One region of the Sphingobium sp. JAI105 genome, then DNA from elsewhere that is predicted to be linked to it. Evidence: predicted binding sites of a transcription regulator. Region 1 holds the regulator's gene; each other region holds the start of a gene.
The links. Region 1 encodes LexA, which represses DNA repair genes until DNA is damaged. Its sites were predicted from a motif close to GTTCCNCNCTTGTTCT; they were not measured.
Positions count from the first base shown of each region.

Region 2: the regulator LexA is predicted to act here: its motif matches at 6,310-6,325, upstream of uvrA (excinuclease ABC subunit UvrA).
Region 3: the regulator LexA is predicted to act here: its motif matches at 4,305-4,320, upstream of IWY39_RS01470 (ATP-dependent helicase).

Region 1 covers NZ_JADOUC010000001.1:848,938-859,229, reverse strand. Annotated here, with positions in the region: gene gltX (glutamate--tRNA ligase) at 1-341, opposite strand, end outside; gene IWY39_RS03995 (ComEC/Rec2 family competence protein) at 391-2,520, shown strand; gene lexA (transcriptional repressor LexA) at 2,526-3,197, opposite strand; gene IWY39_RS03985 (molybdopterin molybdotransferase MoeA) at 3,323-4,507, opposite strand; gene moaC (cyclic pyranopterin monophosphate synthase MoaC) at 4,504-4,974, opposite strand; gene trpC (indole-3-glycerol phosphate synthase TrpC) at 4,971-5,762, opposite strand; gene trpD (anthranilate phosphoribosyltransferase) at 5,759-6,751, opposite strand; gene IWY39_RS24300 (hypothetical protein) at 6,868-6,990, shown strand; sul1 at 6,885-6,940, shown strand; gene IWY39_RS03965 (SulP family inorganic anion transporter) at 7,005-8,495, shown strand; gene IWY39_RS03960 (anthranilate synthase component II) at 8,519-9,109, opposite strand; gene IWY39_RS03955 (hypothetical protein) at 9,333-9,569, shown strand; RNA gene ssrA (transfer-messenger RNA) at 9,669-10,024, shown strand.
Region 2 covers NZ_JADOUC010000001.1:3,468,499-3,478,790, forward strand. Annotated here, with positions in the region: gene IWY39_RS16885 (NAD-glutamate dehydrogenase) at 1-3,009, opposite strand, end outside; gene uvrA (excinuclease ABC subunit UvrA) at 3,381-6,299, opposite strand; gene IWY39_RS24130 (hypothetical protein) at 6,617-6,814, shown strand; gene IWY39_RS24360 (hypothetical protein) at 6,875-7,009, opposite strand; gene IWY39_RS16900 (UrcA family protein) at 7,166-7,498, shown strand; gene IWY39_RS16905 (LytR/AlgR family response regulator transcription factor) at 7,587-8,330, opposite strand; gene IWY39_RS16910 (sensor histidine kinase) at 8,336-9,448, opposite strand; gene IWY39_RS16915 (hypothetical protein) at 9,583-9,795, shown strand; gene IWY39_RS16920 (hypothetical protein) at 9,878-10,132, shown strand; gene IWY39_RS16925 (hypothetical protein) at 10,282-10,292, shown strand, end outside.
Region 3 covers NZ_JADOUC010000001.1:335,923-346,214, reverse strand. Annotated here, with positions in the region: gene IWY39_RS01510 (AmpG family muropeptide MFS transporter) at 1-32, opposite strand, end outside; gene IWY39_RS01505 (response regulator) at 111-569, opposite strand; gene IWY39_RS01500 (pseudouridine synthase) at 744-1,727, shown strand; gene rsmD (16S rRNA (guanine(966)-N(2))-methyltransferase RsmD) at 1,724-2,275, shown strand; gene IWY39_RS01490 (globin domain-containing protein) at 2,260-2,703, opposite strand; gene IWY39_RS01485 (RrF2 family transcriptional regulator) at 2,812-3,279, shown strand; gene IWY39_RS01480 (Fe-S oxidoreductase) at 3,248-3,691, opposite strand; gene IWY39_RS01475 (GFA family protein) at 3,889-4,284, opposite strand; gene IWY39_RS01470 (ATP-dependent helicase) at 4,388-6,664, shown strand; gene IWY39_RS01465 (cache domain-containing protein) at 6,726-7,190, opposite strand; gene IWY39_RS01460 (GAF domain-containing protein) at 7,459-7,923, opposite strand; tRNA gene IWY39_RS01455 (tRNA-Ala) at 8,008-8,083, opposite strand; tRNA gene IWY39_RS01450 (tRNA-Ala) at 8,199-8,274, opposite strand; gene IWY39_RS01445 (TIGR02300 family protein) at 8,364-8,699, opposite strand; gene IWY39_RS01440 (hypothetical protein) at 8,715-8,870, opposite strand; gene aroA (3-phosphoshikimate 1-carboxyvinyltransferase) at 8,882-10,192, shown strand; gene IWY39_RS01430 (CBU_0592 family membrane protein) at 10,189-10,292, shown strand, end outside.

The DNA.
Region 1 (10,292 bases):
AGTTCTTCGGGCGTGGCATAGCATTTATAGGCATGGCCGTTCGCCAGCATCGCGTTGGCGACTTCGGCATGGCGCGGCGTGCGGGCGAACTGAAACACCGCCGGTTCATCACCGCCCAGACCCAGCCAATCCAGCCCGTCAAAAATCGCCGCGACCGCTTCTTCGGTCGAGCGGGCGCGGTCGGTATCCTCGATCCGCAGCAGGAATTTGCCGCCATGGTGACGGGCGAACAGCCAGTTGAACAAAGCGGTGCGCGCGCCGCCAATATGCAGGAACCCGGTTGGCGATGGCGCGAAACGGGTCACTACCGGCTTGTTCATTCCCGTTGCACTTGCCGTCATATTCGCTGACATTCGTCCTGCCTGTTCCATGAATGCGTCGCCCCCTAGCATGGCTTTTGAGCCACGACAAACCTCCCTTTGGTGGGGGGCTGCGGCGTGGTTGCGCGGGGCGTTTTCGCGGGTGGAAAGCTGGCTGGAGACGGAGCGCGAGCAAATTCCCCTATGGGTGCCGATCGCGCTGGGCGCGGGCATCGCCGCCTGGTTCCTGCTGCCCGACAGGGCCGGGTGGCTGGCCTTTTGCTGTGGTGCGCTGGCGCTTGCTTGCCTGGGGTCGCTGCTGCCCGATGGCGCGCGGCTGCGGCGCATGATCGTGGCGGGCGGAATGCTGGCCTGCATCGGATGCGCGCTGATATGGGGGAAAGCGGTCCTGTTGGGGCAGCCGCCGCTGGCGCGGGCGGTCTTCACCGTGGTGACGGGTGAAGTGATGGCGGTTCGGGCGGTTCCCGCGCAACAGATGGTGCGGGCCATGCTGCGTCCGGTCGACGCGCCGGGCCTGCCAGCCACGATCCGAGTCAACATTGCCGAGGCGGATGTTCCGGCCGGATTGGGCGAGGGGGCGGTGATCCGCTTTCGCGTCCGTTTGATGCCGCCAGCCCCGCCCAGCGTGCCGGGTGGCTATGATTTTGCCGCGCGTGCCTATTTTCAGGGGATTGGCGCTACTGGCAAGGCGCTGAAACCGATTGACGTCCTACGCCCGTCAACCGCGCCGCCGCCGCTGCGGGCGCGCTTGTTCGCGCATATTCGGGGGCAGGTGGACGGGCCGGCGCAGGGCATTGCCGTGGCGCTGGCGACGGGGGACCAGGGCGCGATTGCGGAGGCCGATGCCGAAGCGATGCGCCGTAGTGGGCTTGCCCATCTGCTCTCGATCAGCGGGTTGCATGTGACGGCGCTGATCGGCGCGGTGATTTTCCTGTTGATGCGGGCGATGGCGTTGAGCCAGCGAGCGGCGCTCGACTGGCCGCTGATGCTGATCGCGGCGGCGGGCGGGGCGCTGGCGGGGATTGGTTATACGCTGCTGACCGGGGCGGAAGTGCCGACACTGCGGTCCTGCATCGCCGCGCTGCTGGTGCTGGGCGGGCTGGCGCTGGGGCGCGACGCGATCACGTTGCGGCTGGTCGCGGTGGGCGCGCTCATCGTCCTGGCCTTCTGGCCCGAAGCGATGACGGGGCCGAGTTTCCAGATGAGCTTTGCCGCCGTTACCGCGCTGGTTGCGCTGGCCGAGCATCCGCGTTTTCGCGCCTTGACCAGCGCGCGGGATGAGGGGTGGGCGCGCAGGGCGGGGCGGGTGCTGGCGGCAATGCTGATGACCGGCATTGTCGTCGAACTGGTGCTGATGCCAATCGCGCTGTTCCATTTTCACAAAGCCGGGATGCTGGGGGCGTTCGCCAATCTCGTCGCCATCCCGTTGACTACCTTTGTCGTGATGCCGCTGGAGGCGCTGGCGTTGCTGTTCGATCTTGTCGGACTGGGCGCCCCCTTTTGGTGGATGACCGCGCAGACGCTGAACCTGTTGCTGCTGGTCGCCCATGGCGTCGCCGCCAGTCCAATGGCGACAATGCTGACGCCGGCGGTGCCATCCTGGCTGTTCGCGCTGATGATCGGCGGGCTGCTCTGGTGTCTGTTGTGGCGCAGCGGGTGGCGCTGGCTGGGCCTTGGGCCAGTGGCGATCGGCGTGACCGGCGTGCTTTTGCTATCACCGCCCGATATTCTGGTGACGAGCGATGGCCGCCACGTCGCGGTGCGGACATCGACAGGCGGCATGGCACTGCTGCGCGCGGGCGCAGGCGATTATGTGCGCGACACGCTGGCGGAGAGCGCGGGCTATGACGGGCCGATCGAAGCGATGGCGGACCTGCGGCAGGCGCGCTGCTCGACGGATTTGTGCGCAGTGGGGATACAGGCGGGCGGGCGGCGCTGGCATGTGCTGGCCACCCGCAGCGATATGCTGGTCGAACGGGCCTTGTTCAGCCGGGAATGTGCCGCCGCCGACATCGTCATTGCCGATCGCGCGCTGCCCCGTTGGTGTCGCCCGCGCTGGTTGAAGATCGACCGACGGATGCTGGCGCGAACCGGCGGCATTGCCATTGACCTGGACGATGCGCGGATCAGCACGGTGAGGATGGCGGGCGACGCTCATCCCTGGATCGTCGCACCGCGCCCTCGCCGTCACCCGTCATAACGGCCTCAATTATAGCGGCGCAGCAGTCCCGCCAGCTTGCCCTGAATTCGCACCTGTCGCGGATCATAGATTTGCGGTTCATAGGCGCTGTTGGCGGGGTCGAGCCGGACGCGCTGTCCTTCGCGGCGGAAATATTTGAGCGTCGCTTCCGCATCGTCGATCAGGGCGACGACGATCTGGCCTTCGCGGGCGACATCAGTGCGCTGGATCAGCGCGAAATCGCCGTCCAGAATCCCTGCCTCCATCATCGAATCGCCCGACACTTCCAGCGCATAATGATCGCCAGCCCCCAGCAGCGCGGCGGGGACGGACAGCATATTCTGCCCCTCCATCGCCTCGATCGGGACGCCGGCGGCAATACGGCCATGCAGCGGGATTTCAATGACGTCATTGGCAGCGATCGGCAGGCTGGGCGCCAGTTGCGGCTTGGCCGGAGCAACCGGCGCAGGGGCGCGGTGCATGGCGTCGGGGAGCTTCAACACCTCCAGCGCGCGGGCGCGATTGGGCAGGCGGCGGATGAAGCCGCGTTCCTCCAATGCATTGATCAGCCGGTGAATGCCGGACTTGGATCGCAGGTCGAGCGCATCCTTCATCTCCTCGAAAGAAGGGGATACGCCACCTTCCTCCAGCCGGGTCTGGATGAAACTCAGCAATTCCTGCTGCTTGAGGGTCAACATGCCTGCGGTCCTCCATGGAACGTATAAGGAACACATAGGAAACGGAAGGAGGCGAGTCAAGCGAGCAACAACTGACCGGAAGCGGCGCATCCGGCCATGGGGACCGGGTTCAATCGAACGGTCGATCAGTCCGTCAGGGGCAGGATGGTGACAATGTCGCCTGCCGCGGCGATCGATGAACCGGCAGGGCGGACAATCAGGCAGTCGGCTATCGCCATGGCGGCCGTGGCGGCGCTGTCCTGCGACGTGACGGAGACGATCCCGGCCTCCCCTCGATAGGCGCGCAGATAATCGTCGCGATCGCCGGTCGCAGGCAGCGGCGCGGCAAGGCGCGCCTCGCTCAGGCGCGGGAGCGGCGCGGTTGATCCCGCGCGATGGCGCACCAGCGGCAACAGGAACAGCGTTGCGGTGACAAAGGCAGAGACCGGATTGCCCGGCAAGCCCAAAAATACGGCATCGGCAATGGTACCGGCCATCAGCGGCTTGCCCGGCCGCATCCTGATCTTCCAGAAATCGAGCGTGCCGCCCGCCTGCGCGAAGGCAGGCCGGACCATGTCATGATCGCCGACGGACGCGCCGCCGGTAGAGACGATGATGTCCGCCGACGCCGCGCGGTTCAGTACAGCCGTCATGGCATCAAGATCATCGGGAACGATGCCCAGATCAATGACGTCGCACGGCAGGGTTGCCAGCATCGCCGCCAGCATGGCCGCATTGGAAGAGGGCAGGCTGCCCGCCGGGGTCGGCGCGCCGGGCGGCACAAGTTCGTTGCCGGTCGAGATCAGCGCGACCGTGGGGCGGCGACCGACGGGCAGCGTCCCATGGCCGCCCAGCACGGCGAGCGCGATGCGCGCGGGCGTAAGGGCGCTCCCGGCTGCCAGCAACAGGGCGTTCATGGCAAAGTCCGACGCGGCAGGGCGGACGTTGCGCCCGACAGGCAAAGGATCGTCGCTGGCGGTCAGTCGGTCGCGCTCGCGGGTGGCATTTTCCTGAATCAGGATCGCGTCTGCGCCTGCTGGCAGGGGCGCGCCGGTGAAGATGCGGCAGGCCTGTCCGGGCGCCAGCGGCGCAGGCACAGCGCCGCCAGCCGCGCTTTCGCCAGTGACCTGCCATGGCCCCGGCCATTCAGCGGCGCGTACGGCATAGCCGTCCATCGCGGACAGATCGGCCCAGGGCTGGTTGCGCAACGCCAGTAGGTCGCTGGCCAGCCAGCGTCCGTTGCAGGCGGCGACCGGCGCTGTTTCCGCTGGCAGCGGGCTCGCAAGGGCGAACAGGCGAACCTGCGCCTCGGCGACGGGCAGCAGGCTCATGCCGCGCGCCAGTCGCCCGACTTGCCACCGCTCTTGGCGATCAGGCGGACCTGGCCAATGACCATGCCCTTGTCGAGCGCCTTGGCCATGTCATAGATGGTGAGCAGCGCGACAGAGGCAGCGGTCAGCGCCTCCATTTCCACGCCCGTCTGGCCAGCGGTGCGCGCGGTAGCGGTGACGGTCACGCCGCTTTCGTCCAGATCGAAGTCGATATTGACGGCGCTCAGCGCGATCGGGTGACAAAGCGGGATGAGGTCGGCCGTGCGCTTGGCCGCCATGATCCCCGCGACCCGCGCGACCGCCAGCACGTCGCCCTTCTTGACCAGTCCCTGCGCAATCGCGGCAGCGGCATCGGCGATCATGTCGATGCGGCCACTTGCAATCGCTTCCCGCGCGGTCACCGCCTTGGCCGACACATCGACCATGCGCGCCGCGCCGTCCGCGTCGAGATGGGTAAGGCCCGTCACGCGCCGGTCAGCAGGCTGTGCGTCGCCGCTTCGACATCGGCCTGCCGCATCAGCGTTTCGCCAACCAGGAAGCAGCGCACGCCATGATCGGCCATGGCGGTCAGGTCGGCATGGCTGCCAAGGCCGCTTTCGGCGACGAATGTGTAACCGGCAGGCGCCTTGCCCACCAGTTCATAGGTGCGGGCGAAATCGACGCTGAAATCGCGCAGGTCGCGATTGTTGACGCCGATCAGGCGGGATCGCAGCTTGAGCGCGCGCTCCATTTCCGCCTCGTCATGCACTTCGATCAGCGCGTCCATGCCAAGCCCAAGCGCTGCATCCTCAATCTCCGCCATCTGCCCGTCGTCAAGGGCGGCGACGATGATCAGGATCGCGTCGGCCCCCAGCGACCGGCTTTCCAAAATCTGCCAGGGATCGACGATGAAATCCTTGCGCAGTACGGGAAGCGCGCAGGCGGAGCGGGCCGCCATCAGATAATCGTCATGGCCCTGAAAATAGGGTTCGTCCGTCAGCACCGACAGGCAGGCCGCGCCGCCAGCGGCATAGGCCTGCGCATGGGCGGGGGGATCGAAATCTTCGCGGATCAGCCCCTTGGACGGGCTGGCTTTCTTGATCTCCGCAATCAGGCCGAAGCCGGAACGGGCTGCGTCGTCCAGCGCCTTGCGAAAGCCACGCGGGGGCGTCTGTTCGCTGGCGCGGGCGTGGAGCGACGACAGCGAATTCGCGGCCTTGCGCCGGGCGACATCCTCGCGCTTGAAATCGCAAATCTCGATCAGCTTGTTGGTCATTGATAGGCTATCCAGCAATTGAGCAGGGCATTGGCAAGGCCGCGGTCGATCGTCTCGGCCGCTTCCTCCACGCCCTCCTTAAGGTCAGCAACCGCGTCGGCCACGACAAGGGCGGCTGCGGCGTTGAGCAGCACGGCGTCACGATAGGCGCCCGGCTCGCCCAGCAGCAGCGCGCGCAGGGCGGCGGCGTTATGCGCTGCGTCGCCGCCGCGGATCGCATCGACCGGGGCAGTGGAGAGGCCCAGATCGGCAGCGGACAGGCGATGCATGGCAACGACGCCATGGCCCGCGACTTCGGCAATGTCATTGCCGCCTGCCAGCGACAGTTCGTCCAGCCCTTCATCGCCCGACACGATCATGGCCCGGTCGACGCCCAGTTCGGCAAGCGCCTGCGCATAGATGGGAACATAGGCGGGGCGGGCGATGCCGACCAGTTGGCGGCGTACCCCGGCCGGGTTGGCGAGCGGTCCCATCAGGTTGAAGATGGTCCGTTCGCCGATCGCCTTGCGGATCGGGCCGAGCCGCTTGAGCGCGGGATGGTAATTTTGCGCGAAGAGGAAGCAGATGCCGATCTCCGCCAGCGTCTTTTCGGCGCTGGCCGCCGCCCGGTCCAGGTCGAGCCCAAGCGCTTCGAGCGTGTCGGCTGCACCCGCCTTGGAGGATGCCGCGCGGTTGCCATGCTTGGCGACGGGGACGCCAGCGGCTGCGACGACCAGCGACACGGCGGTCGAAACATTGAGGGTATGATGGCCATCGCCCCCGGTGCCGCACACGTCGATAGCGCCTGCCGGGGCGGTGACCGGGATCATCCGGGCGCGCATGGCGCGCGCGGCAGCCGCGATTTCGATCGCGGTTTCGCCGCGCCGGGCCATGGTGACGAGAAAAGCGGCGATGTCCGCTTCGGGAAGGTCGGCGTCGAACAGCACGTCGAAGGCGCGGGCGGCGGCCTGCGCATCAAGCGGACTGGAAGGATCGGGCAGGCTGGTCATCGCGCTTGCCTTAATCATCAGCGGGGTAGTGAGTCGAGGGGTGGCGACGGCAATTTTGCGTGTGGGGGCCAGTCGCTCGGCCAAACCCCGACCTTGCAATCGGTCGTCGCCCCGCTATGAACCGCGACATTCGCAAGGACCCGGTGAAATTCCGGGTGGCTATTCCGGCCGCCGATCCGCCGGACAACATCACGCATGTTCTTACGCCAGCGCCTGTATCCCGGCGCGATATGCCCTGATGTGGAATTTTCAGATGACAGATTTTTTGACACGCTATCGCCAGCAATGGTTCAGTGACGGACAGGCTGCGCGTCGGGACGTCATGGCGGGTATCGTCGTTGCGCTCGCCCTCATTCCCGAAGCAATCGGATTTTCGATCATCGCTGGCGTCGATCCGCGCGTCGGCCTCTATGCCTCGGTCGTCATTGCGATGGTCGTGGCCTTTACCGGCGGTCGGCCAGGCATGATCTCAGCCGCAACGGCGGCGGTCGCCGTGCTGGTGATGCCGCTGGTTCGCGACCATGGGGTCGAATATCTGTTCGCCGCGACCATCGTGATGGGCATTGTCCAGATCATTGCGGGGCTGTTGCGGCTGGACCTGCTCATGCAGTTCGTGTCCAGGTCGGTGATTACCGGGTTCGTCAATGCGCTGGCGATCCTGATCTTCCTGGCGCAATTGCCGCAATTGACCAATGTCGGCTGGGAAACCTACGCCATGATCGCGGGCGGCCTTGCGATCATCTATCTTTTGCCACGCCTGACCAGGGCTGTGCCGTCGCCGCTGGTCGCCATATTGGCGTTGAGCGCAATCAGCATCGGCATGGGCCTGTCCGTCAACACCGTCGGCGACATGGGCAAGTTGCCGGAAGGGCTGCCCAGCTTTGCCTTTCCCATGGTGCCATTCACGCTCGAAACCTTGCAGATCATCTTGCCATATGGGCTGACGATGGCGGCTGTCGGCCTGCTCGAATCGCTGCTGACGGCGCAGATCGTCGATGACATGACCGATACCGACAGTGACAAGCGGCGCGAATGCGCAGGGCAGGGGAGCGCCAACATCGTCGCGGCGCTGTTTGGCGGCATGGGCGGCTGCGCGATGATTGGCCAGTCGGTGATCAATGTGACATCGGGCGGACGCGGTCGTCTTTCCACCTTTGTATCAGGCGCATTCCTTCTCTTTTTGCTGGCGGTGCTGGGGCCATTTGTCGGGCAGATCCCCATGCCCGCGCTGGTGGCGGTCATGATCATGGTGTCGATCGGCACGTTCAGCTGGAATTCCATCGCCAATTTGCGCCGCCATCCGCCCACATCGTCGGTGGTGATGGTGACGACGGTGGTTGTCGTGGTCGCGACACGCGACCTGTCGCTGGGCGTACTGGCGGGCGTCCTGCTGTCGGGCATTTTCTTTGCAGGCAAGGTTCGGCGGATGTTCGCGGTGGAACGCACAGTGTCGACGGGCCATGTGACCTATAATGTCGTCGGCCAGATATTCTTCGCATCGGTCGATCGCTTTACCAGCGCCTTCCAAGCCGAAGATGGATCGACGCCTGTGTTGATCGACGTATCAGGCGCGCATTTCTGGGATATTTCGGGGGTTGGCGCGCTCGACAAGATCATCGCGCGTCTGCGCCGCGACGGCTGCACGGTCGATGTGATCGGCTATAATCGCGCCAGTGCGGACATTGTCGATCGCTTCGCGCTGCATGACAAGACCGGCGTGGAAAGCGGCCTAGCCCCGCATTGAAGAGGGGTGGGAGGGGGCCCCGGTCAGGCCGCTTCGCGCGCCTTCACCTTCATGCCCGCTATCTTCATGAAGTTGGCCAGCATGTCATGGCCATATTCCGTGGCGATGCTTTCGGGATGGAACTGGACTGAATGGATCGGCAGCGTCGCGTGGCGAAAGCCCATGACCGAACCGTCCTGGCTGGTTGCATTGACGACCAGGCTGTCCGGAATATCATCGACGATCAGCGAGTGATAGCGGGTCGCGGTGAAGGGGGAGGGGATGCCGGCGAACAGGCCGGTGCCGTTATGAGTGACGGGCGATGTCTTGCCATGCATCAGGCCGCCGCGCACGACCTTGCCACCGAAATGCTGGCCGATCGCCTGATGACCCAGGCACACGCCCAGCAGCGGCGCGCCCGCGTCGGCGCAAGCCGCGACCAGATCAAGGCTGACGCCCGCTTCATTGGGGGTGCAGGGACCGGGCGAGAGCAAAAAGGCCTTTGCCCCGCTGGAGAGCGCCTGGCCCGCCGAAATGGCGTCGTTGCGGACGACCTCCACCCGCGCGCCCAGTTCCATCAGATAATGGACCAGGTTCCAGGTGAAGCTGTCATAATTGTCGATGACGAGGATCATGGGATCAGGGCTATAGAGAGGCAGCGCGGCAAGGGGAAGCGGGCTGCGCCATAAATGTCGCGACGGGAACACATGCCTCTGCTAAAGCCAGCCTATCGACGCGAACCCTGCCCGCAAGCATTCGCGTGACCGAGAGACACCAGCGCTCCCGCTTGCCAGCAAGGCGCTTTCTCTTGGACCAATATGTTCGTCTTTCCATCACCCCTGTCGTCGGCCGCGACGCATGAGCCGCGCGATCAACGTCAACGCGCCGCTGGCCGATGTGCAGGCGCTCTGCACCAGGCACGCGCTGGCCATATCCACCATCGAAGCGCTGACATCGGGCGGCACCCGCGTGGTGATGCTGAACCCTGATGGGGCCGACCGGATGCGCGACCTCATGAAAACCAGGCTGATCGAGTCGCCGGTCGTACGCTCCTCGCTGCATCTCGCGCGCCAGCCTCGGTCGGTGCTGCGCTAAAGCGGCCAGGCGAACGCCATCATGGTCTCGGCAGTCGGCTGCTCTATGATGGGCCGCCCATGCCATTGTCACGATGCACATGGGCCTTCCCTCATGCGGCGGCTTGAAAAGGCGCAACTTTACGCCCATATGGGTCGTGCCGGGTTCGCCCGGCTATGGTGATAAATTGTGTCGTGTAATAGACGCAGCGGACCCGGGGGCAGTACCCGGCGGTTCCACCACATATCCCGGTCGACCCATGGGCTGAACGGGATGTCTGACGGGGCCGAACTAGGATCGACGTGTGTTCAAAGACGATGTTTTTACCCGGCCCGTGTAAGCCGTTAAACTGTGCAAAACTCATAAGTGCCAACGATAACGAAGCACTCGCCATTGCAGCGTGAATGAGGGCCTAACGGCCTGACTTCATTCTAAAATAGCGCGGTTGAACCCACCGGGCAACAGAAGGGAATTCAGCGGCCTCCGGGAGGGCCGGGCAACAGAACCTCCCGGACCTTCATCCCCTTTGCTGTCATCGTTTGGCGGGCGTCGCTTGGTCGATTGCCTGACGCTGAACCTGTGCCCGTCGCCGCGCAGCGCGAAACCGGCCAGCACCGCGCGAATCGCTATCGACTCTGCGCATCCGTTCGATTACACTTTTATGACATTATGAAGAAAAAATTATAAGTGTCTGTTTTTACGTAAAAGAAAATCCTTTTTCGACCATCGAACCGCTATTGCTCA
Region 2 (10,292 bases), 2.6 Mb from region 1:
CGAAATCAGCGCCTTGTCATATTCGTCCCAGCTTGAGCGGGGCAGCTGGAACATGCGGTTGCGCTCCTCCCAGCTTCTGGCGGGATCGGGCGCAGGATCGAAGAAGATGTGACGATGATCGAAGGCGGCGACCAGCTTGATCGCTTTGCTGAGCAACATGCCGTTGCCGAACACATCGCCCGACATATCGCCGCAGCCCACGACGCTGATCGGTTCGCTCTGCACGTCGACGCCCATTTCGGCAAAGTGGCGCTGGACGGAGATCCATGCTCCGCGCGCGGTGATACCCATCGCCTTATGGTCGTAACCGTTAGACCCGCCGCTGGCAAAGGCATCGCCGAGCCAGAATTTGCGGTCGAGCGCAATGGCATTGGCCACGTCGCTGAAGGTCGCCGTCCCCTTGTCGGCGGCGACCACGAAATAGGGGTCGTCGCCATCGCGCACAACGACCTGGGCGGGGTGCTTCACATGATCGTTGACGATATTGTCGGTGACCGACAGCAGCGCGCGGATAAAGATGCGGTAGCTTTCCGTACCCTCTGCCAACCAGGCATCGCGATCGGCCTGTGGATTGGGCAATTGCTTGGGATAGAAGCCGCCCTTGGCCCCGGTCGGCACGATCACGGCGTTCTTCACCCGCTGCGCCTTCATCAGGCCCAATATCTCGGTGCGGAAATCGTCGCGCCGGTCGGACCAGCGCAACCCGCCACGTGCCACTGGCCCGGCACGCAAATGGATGCCCTCTACCCTGGGGGAATAGACCCAGATTTCGCGCCATGGCAGCGGCGCGGGCAGGCCGGGAACCTGCGCGCTGTCCAGCTTGAACGCCAGCGCCTCGACTGCGGCCTTGCTGAAGAAATTGGTGCGCAGCGTCGCGGTGATGACCGCGCGCAACAGGCGCAGCACCCGATCCTCGTCAATCGCGGTCACGGCTTCCAGCCCGGCGTCGATCGCCGCCTGCGCCTGCGTCACGCGCGCGTCCGCGCCATCGCGCGTGGCGGGATCATGCAGCGCCTCGAACAGGGCGACCAGATTGACCGCAACCCCCTGCGCACGGCGCAGCGTTTCGGCAAAGGTCGCCATGCCATAGGCCATGCCGGTCTGGCGCAGATAGCGGAACAGCGCCCGGAACAGCACGACCGATCGCGGCGTCAGCCCGGCGGTGACGATCAGTTCGTTGAAGCGGTCATTTTCCGCCCGGCCTTCCAGCACCTGGGCGATCGCTTCGGTGACGATGTCGGCGCGGTCGACCACGCCCTGCGCATCGCCGCCAGCGGGCAGTTCCAGCACGAAACGCTGGACATGGCCCAGCGCACCCTTCTGACCATTGGCGTCGATGGCCGTCGTCATCTCCTCGATCACGCGAAAACCGAAATTCTCGAACGCCGGGACGACTTCGGACAAGGCGATCGTCATATGGCTGTAGAGTTTGAGCCGCAGCCGTTCCGCGCTATCCTCAGGGTTGCGATAGATGCGGATCGATTTGTCGTCCGCTCCGGACAGACCATGGATCAGGCGGATGTCGATAGCCGCTTCGGCTGGCCCGGCGCCGTTGCGATAGACCGCAGGGAAACCCCCGGCGTAGCGTTGCGCCAGCGCGGCGGCGCGGCCCGGCTCCTCGGTCTGGGCCAGCGCTTCCTCGACGGCGGGCAGCCAGCCGCGCACCATCTGCTTGAGTTGATGGTCCAGTTCCGCGTCATCCGGCACCACGCCGCCTTCGCGCAGGTCGAGCGTGATGCGCAGCAGCGCCAGTCCGCCTTCCTCCAGCGCGATCGACCAGCTGAGAACCGGCCCGTTCGACGCCTGCGCCAGCATGTCCTGCACCGCCATCCGGCGCGCGGTCGACAATTCGTCGCGCGGCAGCCAGACAAAGGCATAAAGATGGCGCGCCAGTGCGCTGGTCGCGAGCGCCAGCTTCGGCCGCGGCCGGTCCGTCAGCGACATGAAAGTCAGTGCTAGTCGCTCCAGCGTCTCGCGATCAAAGCCGATCGTGATGTCATGGGGCAGGGCGGTGAGCGCGTGGGCCAGCGTCTTGCCCGCATGGCCCGCCGGATCGAAGCCGAACTTGTCCATCAGGTTCGACAGCGTCGATCGCAGCAAAGGCACCTTGTCCGGGGTCGCCGACAGGCCCGAACTGGTCCACATGCCCGCATGGATCGACAGCGCCTTGACCTCGCGCCCTTCGCGCACGGGGATGATGATCAGGTCGAGCAGCACATGGCGATGAATGCGCGAAAGGCGGCTGGACTTGATGATCAGCGGCGTGCGCTTGCCTTCCTCGAACCACACGAAGGCGGCTTCCAGCGAAGCCGGGGCGATCAGCGTCTTGTCGCGCAGGGTGCAGATGCCGAGCTGCGACTGGGTAGTGCCGTCGCGGTTGCACAGTTCGTGCCCGGTCTGGGTGAAATGGCGCGCCAGGAACCAGCGCAGCAGCGCCGCGCCTTCCTCATCCGGCACAGCATCGGCGTCCGCCGACATCGCAGCCTGCATCGGCGCCCAGTCCGCCACCGCCGCCCGCACGTCGGCCAGCGTATCGCGCATCGCCTTTTCCAGCGCCCGTCGCGCCTTGGCGTCTGCCCGGTCCGCTTCCATGTAAATCATCGATTCGCGCCGCGCGCCCGGCGCGTCATCGTCCAGAATCGCGGCGATCGATCCGTCGGCATGCCGGGTTACCGACAGGACAGGGTGCAGCAGGCGGTGGATGGTGATGTCGGCAGCCGCGAGCGCGTTGGCGATACTGTCGACCAGAAACGGCATGTCGTCGTTGACGATCGCGATCCGCATGTAGCGGCCATTGGCGCCTTCGCCCAATGTTTCGACCATGATGGCGGCTTCGCCCGGCTTGCGGCCGTTGGCGGTGCGGCCCAGAAAGGCGGCGGCGGCGGCAATGCCATGCTCGTCCAGCCCTTCGCGTTCGCCGGGCAGCGCACCACGCTCCAGCGCTGCCTCCAGCGCCTCCCGAATGAACTTGTCGACTTCCTTGATGTTCGCGTCCGCCAGCGCCGTCATTCGCCTAACCTCTCATGCGGGTTCGTCCCGCTTGGAATTGAACGGAGGAGGCACTGGATCGCCGCCATGCGTCTCCTCGGCTTTCGAGCGTCTATATGCCTCCGCCCATCGGGAGGCTCAAGTCTGATTGCGAAATAAAGTGTCTTAACATTGAAATAATATGATGCACCGCAACATGCCCCGAACAGGCTGGCGGGGCAGGTCGTGACGTGACTATCGGCCAGCCCGCGCCGCATGTCGAGCGGGGATCAAGGCGCTTTCGGCGCATTTTGCCGCGATCCGCCCAAGTCAGGCGGCGCGTCGTGCCGCACCATGCTGATGCAGGCAAGATTATGCAGCTTTGGAGATCGCTCCGTTCATGAGCGTCACTGTCACTCCGCCGCCACACTCTCCAGCCCCAGCAACGGCGCGAGATAATGCCCCGTAAATGACCGCGGCTCCTTCGCGACCTTTTCCGGCGTGCCTTCCGCGACGACTTCGCCGCCCTTGACGCCGCCTTCCGGTCCCATGTCGATGATCCAGTCGGCGGTCTTGATGACGTCCAGATTATGTTCGATCACGACGACGCTGTTGCCCTGGTCGACCAGCGCGTGGAGGACTTCCAAGAGTTTGCGGACATCCTCGAAATGCAGGCCCGTGGTCGGTTCATCCAGAATGTAGAGGGTGTTGCCGGTGGCGCGGCGGGAAAGTTCCTTGGCGAGCTTGACCCGCTGGGCTTCGCCGCCGGACAAGGTCGTGGCCTGCTGGCCGACCTTGATATAGCCAAGGCCCACTTCGGCGAGCATCGCCATCTTGTCGCGGATAGGGGGGACGGCCTTGAAGAATTCGACCGCGTCCTCGACCGTCATGTCCAGCACGTCAGCGATCGACTTGCCCTTGAACTTCACCTCCAGCGTTTCGCGATTGTAGCGCGCGCCGTGGCATACGTCGCATGTCACATAGACGTCGGGCAGGAAGTGCATCTCGATCTTGAGCACGCCGTCGCCCTGGCACGCTTCACAGCGGCCGCCCTTGACGTTGAAGCTGAAACGGCCGGGCTTGTAGCCGCGCGCCTGGGCTTCGGGGAGGCCCGCGAACCAGTCGCGGATGTTGGTGAAGGCGCCGGTATAGGTGGCGGGGTTGGAACGTGGGGTGCGGCCGATCGGTGACTGGTCGATGTCGATCACCTTGTCGCAATGTTCCAGGCCCGTCACCTTGTCATGCGCGCCGGCCAGAATGCGGGCGCCGTTCAGGGCGCGGGCGGAGGCGGCGTAGAGCGTGTCGATGGTGAAGCTGGACTTGCCGGAGCCGGAGACGCCGGTGATGCAGGTGAAGGTGCCAAGCGGGATCGATGCAGTGACGCCGCGCAGATTGTTGGCGCGGGCATTGTGGACGGTGATCTTCTTGCCCGATCCCTTGCGGCGCTTCTTGGGCACGTCGATGCGGCGGGTGCCGTTTAGATAATCGGCGGTCAGCGACCCTTTGGCGGCGAGGATGTCGGACAGCGTGCCCTGGGTCACGATCTGTCCGCCATGGATGCCCGCGCCCGGCCCCATGTCGACGATATAGTCGGCGTGGCGGATCGCATCCTCGTCATGCTCGACGACGATCACGCTGTTGCCCAGGTCGCGCAGGCGCTTCAAGGTCACGAGCAACCGGTCATTGTCGCGCTGGTGCAGGCCGATCGAGGGTTCATCGAGGACGTAGAGTACGCCGGACAGCCCGCTACCGATCTGGGACGCCAAGCGGATGCGCTGGGATTCGCCGCCGGACAGCGTGCCGCTGGTGCGGTCGAGGTTCAGATAATCGAGGCCGACATTGTTGAGGAAGCCGAGGCGCTCGACAATTTCCTTGAGAATGGCCTTGGCGATCTGGTTCTGCTGATCGTTTAGCTTGTCCGGCATCGCGGTGAAGAAATTGAGCGCGTCCACGACCGAGCGGCGGGTGGAGAGGGAAATATCCTCGCCCGCAATCTTGACGGCCAGCGCTTCGGGTTTGAGGCGCGCACCGTGGCAGGTTTCGCAGGGCTGGGCGCGCTGATATTTGCTCAGTTCCTCACGCATCCAGGCGGATTCGGTTTGCAACAGACGGCGGTTGAGGTTGCCGATGACGCCTTCAAACGCCTTCTTCACCTCATAGCTTTTGCGGCCATCCATGAATTTCAGGGTGACCGGCTTGCCGCCGGTGCCGTGCAGGATGATGAGCTTCACTTCGCCCGGCAGGTCCGACCAGGGCGTGTCGAGGCTGAAGCCGAATTCCTTGGCCAATGAGCCGAGCACTTGCATATAATAGGGACTGGGCGGGTTGGATTTTGCCCAGGGGACGACCGCGCCCTTTTTGAGGCTCAGGGCTTCGTTGGGGACGACCAGTTCGGGGTCGAACTCCAGCCGTTCGCCAAGACCGTCGCACGCCGGGCAGGCGCCCATGGGCGCGTTAAAGGAAAAGAGGCGCGGCTCGATCTCCGCGATGGTGAAACCGCTGACGGGACAAGCGAATTTTTCACTGAACACGATGCGGTTGGCGGGGATGCCGGACCCCTTCATCTTCTTGTCGGCGGCGGGGGCTTCATCCTCGCGGCCCGGCACGACGCCATCGGCCAGATCGACATAGGCCAGGCCGTCGGCAAGTTTGAGCGCCTGCTCGAAACTGTCGGCGAGGCGGGTGCCCATGTCGTTTTCCACGGCCAGGCGGTCGACCACGACTTCGATGTCATGCTTATATTTCTTGTCGAGCGCGGGAGCGTCCTCGATCAGCATCATTTCGCCGTCGATGCGGACGCGGGTATAGCCCGCCTTCTGCCATTCGGCCAATTCCTTGCGATATTCGCCCTTCCGCCCGCGCACAACGGGCGCAAGGAGGTAAAAGCGCGTGCCCTGCGGCAGCAGCATCACGCGATCGACCATCTGGCTGACGGTCTGGGCGCTGATCGGCAGGCCGGTGGCGGGGCTGTAGGGGATGCCGACCCGCGCCCATAGCAGGCGCATATAATCGTAGATTTCGGTAACGGTCGCGACGGTCGAGCGCGGATTCTTGGATGTGGTCTTCTGCTCGATGCTGATTGCGGGGCTCAAACCCTCGATATGCTCCACATCGGGCTTCTGCATCATCTCCAGAAACTGGCGCGCATAGGCGGAAAGCGATTCCACATAGCGCCGCTGTCCTTCGGCATAGATGGTGTCGAAGGCGAGCGAGCTTTTGCCCGATCCCGACAGGCCAGTAATGACGATGAGGGAATCGCGGGGCAGATCGACATCGACGCCCTTGAGGTTATGCTCGCGCGCGCCGCGCACACTTATGTGGGTCAGACTCATGGGGCGTGTTGTTCCAGATTTGTTCTGTTCGGGCAAGTCCATCTGCCGATCGTCCCGACAGATGGGGCGAGGGCAGGGATTTGAGAAGGGAAAATCCGCACCGTGGAGCGCAAAGCTAGCCGCCCTGTACCAAAGACATGGAGGTTGATTTGCGCATCATTGCCGATTTTGTCGGCCATGACGTAGCGTCCTGTCGACCGATTCAGCCTGTCCCGGCCAACGCAGGAACGCTGCCAACGGCGCGTCCCATGTCGTTGGTGGATGTCGGTCGGCGGTTTGTCGCCGGAGAATGCCGCCGGGCGTATTGCCGGGGCAGGTTGTCGAACGGGGCATTCGCGCAGCGGCATTGCAGCTATGATGAGCGCCATGCAGAAAACGGCTGTGCCCATGTCGCGCCGTCTTTTCCGCAACAGTTCATCCTGATCCCGGTGCCCGACAGCATCCTGGATACGCCCCCGGCCATCCCTTGCGCCGGGGGCGTTTTCGCGTTTGGCTGGCGCGGACCGATGCGCTGACCCGGCCATTGCAGGCGCGCGAATTCCGCATCCGCCATTCGTTGCGATTCCCACTTTCCGTTACGGCAAATGTCGTTTGGCGGCCCGTTCATGTCGTTCGTCGCGCTGTTTGTCCGAGCCGTGCGGCGCTTTGTCGATGGGAGCGTCGTTGGCCGATGCGGAGTGCCGCCGGTCGAACCAGGCAGGCGTCATCATCGGCCCGCGCCTAAACAGGGTGGGCGAACGGGAGACGGCGCCGACCCCAAATGACCCCCAGGCCCGCCCCGTTCGCACCCGGACCGTCGCCCGCCCCTAACAGGCGGTGGTCGATAAGTGGCGATTGAGCCACAGCAGATTTGAGGAGATAAGCCCATGTTCCGTTCGACCCTTTTCGCCGCGCTCGGTTCCTTCGCGCTGATCGCCACCGCCGGTTCGGCTTCGGCTGGTGAATTTATATCCAATGGCCGCACGAGCGAAGTGCGCCATGGCGACCTGAACCTGTCCAAGGCGTCCGACCAGCGGGAATTGCGTCAGCGCATTTCCCGCGCGGCAAACCAGGTTTGCAAGTCGACCGACCATGCCACCAAGCAGGCGTGCAAGACGCAGGCGATCGCGCATGTCGAAGCGCCGGTGAACGCCGCCATCGCTCGCGCCGAAACCAGTGAACGCTATGCCGATGCAGGCGCGAAGGGCATGCAGAACTGATTGCCGGCGTATCCGCAAAATCGTGAAGAAGCCCGGCCAATGCCGGGCTTTTTTGCGTGAGGGCAGGGCGTCGCGCCGCTGTTTCGCCTCAGCGTCCCGTCATGGCGCGGGCATTGGCCAGGAAGGTGCGGCCAATGCGGATTTCGTTACCGTCGACGAGCGCGGCGAACCAGACGCCGCTGCCGTCATGACGCAGGCGGGCGATATGGTCGCGCCGGACGATGTGGGAGCGATGGAGGCGGACGAACTGCTGCGGATCGAGCCGCTCCTCCAGGCTGCTGATCGTCTGGTGCAGCAGATAGCTGTGGCTGCCGACATGCAGGCGCATATAGTCGCGTTCGGCTTCGATCCGGTCGATCTGGTCAGTGGCGATGCGGATCAGTTCGGAACGATGGGGCACCCAGAATTCTTCGGCCCAGTCGGGTTGTGGTTCGGCGGGTGCAGGGATGCCTTCGGGCGCGCGATTGCGCAACACTGCCTCGACCCGGTCGATGGCGCGGGTCAGGCGATCGTGCGCCACGGGCTTGAGCATATAATCGATGGCGGCCAGATCGAAGGCTTCGACCGCGAACCCTTCAAAGGCGGTGACGAAGATGACGGCCGGGCGGATGCCCATGCGTCCGACCGCGCGGGCAACGCCGATGCCGTCGAGCAACGGCATGGCGATGTCGAGCATGACAAGGTCGGGCTTCAATCCTTCGATCAGGCGTAGCGCAGCTTCGCCATCGGTGGCGGTGCCCACAAGCGCGATGCGCTGTTCACGCGCGCACAGCATCTGGAGCCGCTCGACGGCAAGCGGTTCATCGTCAACGATCATGGTGCGGATGGACATGGGCGTCAGCAACCCCGGCGGATGATGGGTAGGGTGAGGAGGACGGAAAATCCCTTCTCCTCGCGCGGACCATAGGCGATCTGGCCCTGATCGCCAAAGCGCGCCGACAGCCTGTCCCGCACATTGGCAAGGCCAATGCCGCTGCCGCTGTCCGACAGGCTGGGCGGATTGTCGCCATCGTCGGTGACGGCGATGTGCATCAATCCGCCATCTTCCCTCGCGGTGATACGGATCTCGACCGGGCTGGAGGTACGCGAGACGCCATATTTGATGGCATTTTCGACGAGCGGCTGGAGGATCAGGCCGGGGACGCAAGCGCTCATCAGGCCGGGAGGAATATCGATCACCGTATTCAGCCGGTCGGGAAAGCGAACCCCTTCAATATCGAGATAGAGTTTCTGGAGATGGACTTCCTCCTCCAACGGCACGTCGTCCAGCGGATCGCCGGTCAGGCTGGTGCGGTAGAAGTTGGAGAGTGACATGATCATCTGCTCCGCCTCGTCCCGCCGGTCCTTCATGACGAGGGAGGAGAGGGAGTTGAGCGTGTTGAACAGGAAATGCGGGTTCACCTGATAGCGCAGCGATCGCAGTTCGGCTTGCTGGGCTGCGCGCTCCAGCCGGGCAGCGCGGCGTTCCGTACGATGGGCTTCGCTGGCGTAGGACAAGGCGAGATAGAGGCCAGCCCAGGCGGCGAGGAAGAAATAGCGGCTGATCGCATCTTCAACGATCTGGATCAGGGCAAAAGCCTCTTCGCTGGCATATTTGCCCCGATCGCCGTCGGTGAAGATATTCACCGGGTCATAGACGTTGAACATGTAGAAATTGGCAGACGCCATGGCGAGCGCGAAGGGGGCGGCGAGCGAGAAGGCGGCGACGATGCGGACGCTTAAAGGTTTGGCGTCAAAGCGGCGCAGCACTAGGTAGAGAACCCATGTGACGACTATGCCGATCACCGTGACAACGGCGCGGCGAATACCCAGTTCGCCCTGCGATTCAAAGCCCATCACGGCTGCGCGCAGGGTTACGAGTATGGCGTAGAAGAGCCAGAAACCAAGAATGGAATAAAGCGCGACCGCGGGGGATACGCCGCGTTCGCCGTCGTCGGGAAGGCTTGTCATCTTCACCTTTTACGCGCTGGCGGGGGAAATGTCGCCCCATGGCACGGTAGCTGGTCGAACTGCCCCGCCCGTTGGTCGAACATGGGAACCGCCGCCCGTCGCCGCCCGTTGAAACAGGCAAGAAGGAGAGTGTGATGAACGATCAGGATGATGTCCGCCCCAACAGTCGCGAGGAAGTGGGCGATGCGCGCGAATCTGACGCACAGGATCATGTGCTGAGCGAGGAAGAGAAGCTGGACGAAGGGTTGAAGGATTCGATGGATGCGTCCGATCCGCCAGCCGCCACCCGTCCGGGCGACAAGGGCGATCCAGTGCCTTCGTCGGGCTTCAAGGAAGGGCAGGATTGATGGTTCTTTGCCGCAAATCATGCTAGTTTTGCTTCGCGGGACTGCGAATACGCACCTGCGTTTTTGAGAGGAGCGATCATCCATGCCGACATCTGCCACCCCCGCGATCGAACGCATAGCCCGCGTTCTTGCCGGCCGTCAGCTTAGCCTGAATGGCGGCGGCAGCGATCCCCATGCGGCAGGCGCGGTGGATGCGGCGTGGCCCAGTCACGTCGATGATGCCTATGCAATATTGCACACCCTCCGCGAACCGGACGCGCAGATGGCGCAGGCGGGCGACGTGGCGGTTTGGCGCAGCATGATCGGCGCAGTGCTGGAGCGACAGACGGGCGCGTGAAAGATTGCACAAGCGAGGCCAAATTTTCATGTTGCGCCGCACAACAAAATCTGGTCCGTTGTGAATGGCCGTGGAACAGGCGCTTAAGCCTTTAGCAACCATAAGAGGCGCATGTTCCTACGATCGACTTGGAGTCGGAGGGCATGACAATGGGTACGAG
Region 3 (10,292 bases), 510 kb from region 1:
CAGCTGTTCGTGCCGGTAATGGCATCCGTCATGATGGTGCGCGTCCCCCGCAAGCCTTTGTTGCGCGCCACCATATGGCCTGATGCGGTGCTGGCAAGCCTGCTATAGGATCAATCGGACGTATCGAACAGGGTAAGGCCGATCGGCGAGCGTGGACGGCGTGCGCCGCGCAGCACGGCATCGACCACGCCGATCGCCGCCACCAGATCGCGCGGGGCATAGGGTTTGGCCAAGCATCCAAGCGCGAGCGCGCGGGCGTCCAGCGGGCAGGCGCCGGTGACGAAGAGAACCGGCAGCCCCTTCGTCGCGGCGTGGCGGGCGACGTCGATCCCGCTGCGGTCGCCCTTCAGGCTAACGTCGGCGATCACGAGATCGAGCCCGCCGCCGTCGATGACGCTGATCGCGTGGTCGTAATCATCCACCGTCGCCGCGATGCGGTAGCCCGCCTGTTCGAGCGCATGTTCATTGTCGAAGGCGACGAGGGGTTCATCCTCCACCACCAGCACGGTGCGGATCGCCTTGCGCCGTCCGGTGCGTGCGCCTTCGCCCTTCACAAACCCGAAAAACATTTGCCGATCCGCCCTGTTTGCGCCATGCCCACCGATCAAACGCCGCGTACCGCGCCGGGTTGCCGGACGAGTGCAATAACGCCCTCGCCCAAGCGCCGGGGCGGCACCGTTCAGCCCGTTGCTGGCTTTCCCGCCATATGGGAAGGGCCAGTGCCCACGAAAAGGAACCCGCCCTTGGAACCGCCGAAAAAATCCGGACCGCCCCGCAGGGCAGGCCCTGGCGGCCCCAAACGCCCGTCCGGCGCTGGCGCGCCGGGCCGCAAGGCCGATGGAAAGCCGCGCTCTGGCAAGCCGGGGGACGGCACCACCGGACCCGCCGCCAGCGCCAAGCCTTGGGGTCGCAAGCCCGGTTTCAAGAAGCCGGGCGCCGGGGCCAAGACGCCCGCCAATCCGCATCCCGCCCATGCCGCCGCGGCCAGCGATGGCAAGGGCGAACCGCAGCGCATCGCCAAGCTTCTGGCGCGCGCGGGGGTCGCTTCGCGGCGCGAGGTCGAGCGGATGATCGAGGAAGGGCGCGTGACGCTGAATGGCGTGGCGGTCGAGACGCCGGCAACCTTGCTGGCGTCGCTCCATGGCGTGGCGGTCGATGGCGTGGCGATTGCCGCGCCGCCCCCTGCCCGGCTGTTCCTGTTCCACAAGCCGACCGGCTTCCTGACGACCGAGCGCGATCCCGCCGGACGGCCGACCATCTATGACAAGCTGCCTGCCGATCTGCCGCGGGTGATGCCCATCGGCCGGCTGGACATGACCACTGAAGGGCTGTTGCTGCTGACCACAGATGGCGGGTTCAAGCGGCAGATGGAACTGCCCTCAACCGGGGTGCCACGCACTTACCGGGCCCGCGCCTTTGGCGAGGTGAGCCAGCAGCAACTGGAGGATCTGTTCGACGGGATCGAGATTGAGGGCGTTCGCTACGGCCCGATCGAGGCCAATCTGGAACGGCGCACCGGACGCAACCAGTGGATCGAGATGACCCTGACGGAGGGCAAGAACCGTGAAGTCCGCCGGGTGCTGGAACATCTGGGGTTGCAGGTCAACCGACTGATCCGCACCAGCTATGGCCCCTTCCTGCTGGGCGACCTGCCGCCCGGCGCGGTCGAGGAAATACGCCAGCATGACCTGGTCCAGTTCAAGGCCAGCCTGAAGGACAGCAAATGAGGATAATATCCGGCCAATGGCGCGGTCGCCCGCTGACCGCGCCGAAGGGCGACGCGACCCGACCCACCGCCGACCGGACCCGCGAGACGTTGTTTTCGATGCTCGTCAGCCGGATCGGATCGTTCGAGGGGCTGGCGGTCGGCGACTTTTTCGCCGGGTCGGGAGCGCTGGGGTTCGAGGCGCTCTCGCGCGGCGCGGCGACATGCCTGTTCGTCGAGCAGGACAAGCTGGCGATCGATTCGATCCGCGCCAATGGCGAAAGGCTGGGCATCAGGCCCGACATCAGGGCGTCTAGCGTCCTGTCTCTGGGGTCCGCGCCCAAGCCATTGGACCTCATCTTCATGGACCCGCCCTATGGCACGGGGGCGGGACAGGTTGCGCTCGACAAGCTGGGGCGGCTTGGCTGGACCGGGCCTGCAACCTGGATCAGCATCGAGACCGACCGGCGCGAGGATGTCGAGGTGAAGGGCTTTGCCATCGACGCCGTGCGTGACGCGGGCAAGGCGCGGATCACCATATTGCGGGCAGTGGATCAGGCGGCTTCGTAAGCCGCCGCCTCCTTGGCGATCAATATGTTTGCAAGAAAGCCGTAGGCTTCCGCCCAGGCGTCCAGCACTGCGTCCGTCGCGACCTCTTCGCCCAATGTCTCCCGGATGGCAGGCAGCAGGGCTGCGGCAACCTTGGGATAATGTTCCGGCCGGACCCCAGTTTCGACATGGCGCGCGACCATGCGGGCGACCGCGCTGTCGAGCGCACCCAGCTTGTCGATATTCTCCGCATGGCCAAGGATCGCCGCAGCCAGACGCCTGGGCTGTTCGCCGCTTGCCTGTGCAGCCTGATCGAACATCGCCTTCACCTCTTCGTCCTGAAAGAGCCTGGCGTACATGGCCGTCGTGATGGCGACGCCATGCTGGCGCAGGGCGGGACCAGTGGATTTGACGATTGCGATGGTGGAAGCCGACAGTGAGCTGGACATATAAACGCCTTTCGACAGACTCGATAAGCGGTATTTAATTTGCATCTTTTAAGATGTAAACAGGATATATGTTTTAACCTGCCTGTCGCAGGATTAACGAACGAACCCATGCAACTGACCCGACACACCGATTATGCGCTGCGCGTGCTGATTCATCTGGCAGCATCGCCAGACGGGCGGGCGACGATTGCGCAGATTGCCGACGCCTATGGACTGTCGCGCAATCATCTGATGAAGGTGGTGCATGGTCTGGCGCAGGGTGGCTTTATCGCGACCCAGCGCGGGCGCGGCGGTGGCTTTTCGCTCGCACGCGCGCCGGAAGAAATCAGCATCGGCGCGGTGGTCCGGCATAGCGAGCCGGACATGAGAATGGCCGACTGTGCGAGCTGCCCGATCAGCCCATCCTGCGGGCTGACCGGCATATTGGCGCAGGCCGCCGCTGCGTTTCTGGCCGTGCTGGACCGGCACAGCCTGAGCGATGCGACCCGCGACCGGGCCGGACTGGCAGCGATCATCGCTATCCTGCCCGGCCCGGATGCATTGGTCAGCGGCGACGCGCCTTGCGCGCCTCGCTAGGATTGATGCAACTGTCCTGCACGGTTTTCGAACAGACAGGATAGTCCTTCGCCTCCGCCGGGGGCGGGGTCATGTTGCCGCCTACGGTCACAGGGTTTGCAGCCGATCCGACGGGCGCGGCCGGATCATTGGGAACGCCAGCAGGCGCCGGGTCCATGCCGGGGTCTGCCGGAACAGCGCCGGTCGGCATCCCTGCATTGGGATCAGCAGGCGTTGCCGGAGCAGTTCCGGGTGCGGCAGGCGCCGTCATGGCCGGGTCTGCTGGCATGGCGGGGGCAGCAGGATCGGCAGGCGGCGCCATGTCGCCAGCGGGCGGCTGGCTCACCGGAGCCGGGGTTTCCTGCGCAGTGGCAACGCCTGTAACGGCGGCAAAACTGAGCATTGCGGCGCTGGCCAGCATGATCGACTTCATCGGAAAATATCCTTTCCTTCTTTTCTTATGGCCCCATTACGCGGGGAAGAGTGAGCGAAGAACCGGAGTCGTGACGCGCCCGTTCCGGCTGTGGCGGTGAGCCGTGCCGGATGCGCCATGAGATGAAGCAGGAGTGATCGTCTGGCCAATGGGCGCAAGAGAGGGGCATCTGCCCTTCCCTCCCGTATCGAACCGCCTTATTCGCCGGGAAAGCGATCGAATTTTGGCAGGTCGTTAGCCGTTGCCATCCATGGCGGCGCTTCGGCCATCTGGATATGCGCCTGGGGCGGAAAGGCCGACTGATCGTCAAGCGTCGCGGTCTGAATATCGATACCGCCGGGGAAGATGGCGGGATTGGTATAGAACAGCCCGGTACCGCACGTTCCGCAAAAATGACGGGTGGCGTTCTGGGAGGATTGATAGGCGACCGGCGTGCCTTCAATGCTCACCGCATCCCGCTGAAACAAGGCCCAACCGACCATCGGCGCGCCGGAACTGGCGCGGCAATCGGCACAGTGACAGATGGCGCTATGTGCGGGCTCCCCGCTGACTTCGTAGCGGATCGCGCCGCACTGACATTTCCCCGTCGCCATGATTCGTCCTCCCTTGCACAATTCCCCTTTTGTTCTCATAGAAGGCGCGTCACTGCAAGGCTGACGCCTTGCCCCCGCCCCTGCCCAGCCCTAGTTGTTGTCCATGAACGTTCCCGCTCCCTCCTCCACCGACCCCGACTATATCAAGGGCCTGAACCCGCCGCAGCGCGAAGCGGTGCTGACGACCGAAGGGCCAGTGCTGGTGCTGGCGGGTGCCGGAACGGGCAAGACGGCTGCGCTGACCGCGCGTCTGGCCCATCTGGTCGCGACCCGGCGCGCCTGGCCATCCGAAATCCTGTCCGTCACCTTCACCAACAAGGCGGCGCGGGAAATGCGCGAACGGGTGGGGCGTATGATCGGTCCGGCAGTCGAGGGGATGCCATGGCTGGGCACATTTCACGCGATCGCGGCCAAGATGCTGCGGCGTCATGCCGAACTGGTCGGGCTGCAATCCAATTTCACGATCCTGGATACGGACGACCAGTTGCGGCTGATGAAGCAGTTGATTCAGGCCGAAGGGATTGACGAGAAGCGCTGGCCCGCGCGGCAATTGGGCGGCTTGATCGACCAGTGGAAGAATAAGGGCTGGACCCCGGACGACATCAGCGCGGGCGAGAGCGAGGGTTATGCCAATGGCAAGGGGCAAAAGCTGTACGCCGCCTATCAGGCCCGGTTGCGCGCAGTTAATGCCTGTGATTTCGGGGACTTGCTGCTGCATGTTCTGACGATATTGAAAAGCCATCGCGACGTGCTGGAAAGCTATCAGCAGCGGTTCAAATATATCATGGTGGACGAATATCAGGACACCAACTCCAGCCAATATCTGTGGCTGCGGCTGCTGGCGCAGACGCGCAAGAATCTGTGCTGCGTGGGCGATGACGACCAGTCCATCTATTCCTGGCGCGGGGCGGAAGTCGCCAATATCCTGCGGTTCGAGAAGGATTTTCCCGGCGCGAAGATCATTAGGCTGGAACAAAATTATCGCTCCACCCCGCATATATTGGGCGCGGCATCGGGCGTGATCGCCGAAAATGGCAATCGGCTGGGCAAGACATTGTGGACCGACATCGACGTGGGCGAGAAGGTGCGCGTCGTCGGCATATGGGACGGGCCGGAAGAAGCGCGGCGGGTCGGCGAGGAGATCGAGGCGATCCAGCGCGATGGCGGGTCGCTCGACGAAGTCGCGATCCTGGTTCGGGCGCAGCACCAGACGCGCGAGTTTGAGGATCGCTTCATCCAGATCGGGATGCCGTACCGTATCGTCGGCGGCTTCCGCTTTTATGAACGGGCCGAAATCCGCGATGCGCTGGCCTATTTGCGACTGGTGAACCAGCCCGCCGACGATCTGGCGTTCGAACGGATCGTCAATGTTCCCAAGCGGGGTCTTGGCGACAAGGCGGTGGAGAAATTGCACCGGCTGGCTAGGGCGGAGGGGATACCGCTGCTCCACGCGGCGGCGCGCATCCTCGACACGGACGAACTGACGCCGCAGGCGCGCCGGTCGCTGGGCGCTTTCGTGGGCGATGTGGCGCGCTGGCGCGACCGGGCGGCCACCCTGCCCCATGCCGAACTGGCGCGGCAGATGTTGGACGAGAGCGGCTATACCGCGATGTTGCAGGCCGAGCGATCGACCGAGAGCGCCGGGCGGCTGGAGAATCTGGGCGAACTGGCGCGGGCGATGGAGGAATATGAGACGCTGGGCGCGTTTCTGGAGCATGTCAGCCTCGTCATGGACAATGAAGCGCAGCAGGAAGAGCGCAAGGTCACGATCATGACGATTCATGCCGCCAAGGGACTGGAGTTTGATTCGACCTTCCTGGTGGGTTGGGAGGAAGGGATTTTCCCGTCGCAGCGGGCGCTGGACGAAGGCGGCCTCAACAGCCTGGAGGAGGAACGGCGGCTGGCCTATGTTGCGATCACGCGGGCGCGCAAGCGCTGCACGATCCTGCACGCCGCGAATCGGCGCATCTATGGCCAATGGACCAGCAGCATCCCGTCGCGTTTCGTCGGCGAATTGCCGCCGGAGCATGTCGATGCGGAAAGCAGCATGAGCGGTGGCGCATCCCTGTGGCGCGCCAACTGGTCGGAACGGGACGATCCGTTCGCCCATGTCGGGCGCGGCGAAGGGCGCGGGCCGGGGTGGCAGCGGGCGCAATCATCCGGCCAGTTCAGCCGCGAGCCGGTGCGGATCGTGGAGGCGCGCACATCGGCCGTGTCGATCGGCAACAAGGGGCGCAGCGACATGGCGTTGGGCCTGCGCGTGTTTCACCAGAAATTCGGCTATGGCACGGTGGCGGAGATTGAAGGCAACAAGCTGGAAATCGAGTTCGAAACGGCCGGGCGCAAGCGCGTGATGGACAGTTTCGTGTCCATCCCCTGACCCGGCGTGACGGGCCATCGACGCGGCACATGCCGTCGATGGCCCCTAGTCCGATCCCGTCCTATTCGGGATAATAGCCGACACCCACGACATGATTGTCGACCAGTTCGATCAGCGACATCTTGCGTTCAACCCGATTGTCAGCGCGGTTGAGCCAGACATAATTGATCTTTCCATGGCCGCTGGTGCGGGCAATCTCTATCATGTCGCGCACGATCGGTTTGCCTTCCGCATCGGTCAGATCGCTGACATCGCGGCCGACCAGGCCGGGATGCGCGCCATAGGCTTCGTAGACCCCGTTCAGGTCGAAAACGAACACATAGAGTTCCCCGGTGTTGAATACCCCGTCCTTTTGATTGAACGCAGCAAAGGCAGGCCCGGCGCCGGCCGTCTTGATGGTCGCCACGGCTTTTTCGAGCATGGCCTGCGCCTGTGCTGCATCGGCGTGCGGGGCGGCCAGGGCGGGGGCGGCGGAAAGCGCGAGGGCGCAGACCATAGCCGTGAGGGTGCGCGAAAATGGGAACATGAGCCAAATCTCCTCTGATCATCGACGACAAACGCTGAAGCCGGATGCAGGCGGACCTTCGGTCTCCATCCGATTGCCGATGACAGGGCGTAATTAACCCGGTCTGCGCACGCGCATTTAGACGCAGATCAAATCGACCTTTGGTATGAGGCCATATGCAAGGAGAGGCATGTCGCGGCCGCGCCGCTCAAGGTCTGAAATCTATCTTGGCCACGCTCGGCGCAAACGAGTCAGGCAAAGTCCCGGTGCCATCGGCTGGCCATCCGCATCATTTCGCCGACAATATCGCACCGATCGATCGGGCATAGTCCTGCATGGCGGCGACGATGGCCGGCGCGCTGACCGAACGGGGGTTGGGATCAATGGCGCACAGCGTGCCGTAGAAGCTGCCATCAAGCAGAATGACAGGCAGCGACACATAGCTTTGAAAGCCGTAAAAAAGAGGGACATGATGCGTGCACCAGTCCTGGTCCATGGCGACATGATCGATATAGATGCCTTCGCCGCAACGGCGAATGTCGTCGCACAGGGTCTTTTTGATTTCCAGTTCTCCGCCGGGATCAAGGCCGAACTCGATCCGGTCGACGATCTGGCACGCGACCCAGCGATCTTCCGTCACCCTGGCGACCGCAGCGAAACCCATGCCTGTCGTCTGGCAGACCTCTTCCAGTATCGCCCGAATCCGATCGTCATCACCGTGCGCCGCGACCGAGGCAGCGAAATCGTCCCGCATAGATGCACCTCTTCTGGCGCGATGCTCATCGCACCGCAGCATCTGGCAGCCATTTAGGATTGTGCGCGATTGCACGCAAGATTTTGGTGGAGCCTAGCGGGATCGAACCGCTGACCTCCTGCATGCCATGCAGGCGCTCTCCCAGCTGAGCTAAGGCCCCATCCGGTGCGGCAGCAAGGCTGCGGAACCCGTTGGTATATGATCGCGCCCCTCCGCTTGCGCTTCGGGAGTTTCGCCGGAAGCCGTCCCCCGGACGGCTTTTGTATCGGCGAAACTGGTGGAGCCTAGCGGGATCGAACCGCTGACCTCCTGCATGCCATGCAGGCGCTCTCCCAGCTGAGCTAAGGCCCCATTTCCATCGCTAAAGCGCCGTTTGGGTCCGGCGCTTCGGAGGCGCTGCCATTAGGTCGCAGCGCCATCCTTGGCAAGAACAAAATGACTTAATTATCGTCCGCGTCGTCGTCGCTGGCCGCATCGACGCCCAGGTCGTCGTCACCACCCAGATCGACGTCATTATCCGGCGAATCGCCGTCATCATCGACGTCGATGTCGAGGTCCAGATCGTCATCGGCCGTTTCCAGCTCACCGTCTGCGGTTTCGATAACCTTCTTGGGCGCTTCCTCATAGGGGAGCGGCTGCTTCGACTTCAGCACCGGCTCCGGTTCCCAGGCCGCGTTGCAGTTGATGCAGACGACCGGGCTGTCATTGCCCAGGTCATAGAAACGCGTGGCGCATTTCGGGCAGGTCCGCTTCGTGCCCCATTCAGCCTTCACCATGTCCGGCCTAATCCTTTATTTGATGCTCAAATACCAACTACGCGGCGCAACGGTGAAGTTGCCCGCGAAACGTCGCGCGCCTTGCCATAGCGGGACGGCGCTGTCAAAAGCCGGGCGCATTTTTTCGACCCCGACATGATCGGAACGCTTCAGTGACTGCCACTTCTTCATCGCCGACCCCCATGACTTTCACCGCCGCCCCTGCCCTGTCGGGCAGCGTCGCCGTGCCGGGGGACAAGAGCATTTCCCACCGGTCGCTGATGCTGTCGGCGCTGGCGGTGGGCGAAAGCCGGGTCGAAGGCCTGCTGGAAGGCGAGGATGTGCTGGCGACGGCCGCGGCGATGCGGGCGATGGGCGCGGACATAGAGCGCGATGCGGATGGCATCTGGCATATCCATGGCGTGGGTGTGGGCGGGCTGCTCCAGCCGGAGACCGCGCTCGACATGGGCAATAGCGGCACGTCGACGCGGTTGCTGATGGGGTTGCTGGCGAGCCATGACCTGACCGCCACTTTCACAGGGGACGCTTCCCTGAGCAAGCGCCCGATGGCGCGCGTGACCGAGCCTTTGGCGCGGATGGGGGCAAGCTTCACCACCAGTCCGGGCGACCGTCTGCCGCTGACGATGCGTGGCGCCTGCCCCGCCGTGCCGCTCGATTATCGGTTGCCGGTGGCGTCGGCGCAGGTCAAATCGGCGATATTGCTGGCAGGCCTCAACACGCCCGGCATCACCCGCGTGGTCGAGCCGATTCCGACGCGCGACCATAGCGAGCGGATGCTCCGTGGATTTGGCGCGGAACTGGATGTCGAGGTCGAAGCAGATGGAACGCGGATCATTACGCTGGTAGGCGAAGCGGAACTGAAACCGCAGCAGATCGTCGTGCCGGGCGATCCATCGTCGGCCGCTTTCCCGATGGTCGCAGCACTGCTGGTGTCCGGATCGCAGGTGACGATCGCCAATGTCGGGCTGAACACGACGCGCGCGGGCCTGATCGACCTGCTTCGGGAAATGGGCGGCTCGATCGAGGTCATCAATCCGCGCGAGGTCGGCGGGGAGCCGGTGGGCGATCTGGCGGTCACGGCCTCCGCGCTCAAGGGCGTGGAGCCGGACCCGGCGCTGGCGCCCAGCATGATCGACGAATATCCCGTCGCCTTCATCGCCGCCGCGCTGGCGCAGGGGCGCAGCGTTTTTCGCGGTCTGGAAGAATTGCGAGTCAAGGAATCGGACCGGATTGCGACGATGGCGGCCGGGCTGCGCGCGATCGGCGTAACGGTCGAGGAACTGGAGGACGGCATCATCATCGAGGGCAGCGGCGGCGCACCATTGGCGGGCGGCGGGCCTATCGCAACCAAGCTGGATCATCGAATCGCCATGAGCTTTGCGGTGGCCGGGCTGGTGTCGCGCGACGGGGTGATGATCGACGATATGGCGCCGGTGGCGACCAGCTTCCCTACCTTTGTCCCGCTACTGCGAACGCTGGGCGCTCTGGCATGACGATGGACTGGGCCAATATCGTCGGATTGCTGGGCAGCGGCCTGATGGTGGTCGCCTATGCCTATAGTAACATAGCAAGGGAACTGAACTTCCTGTGGTT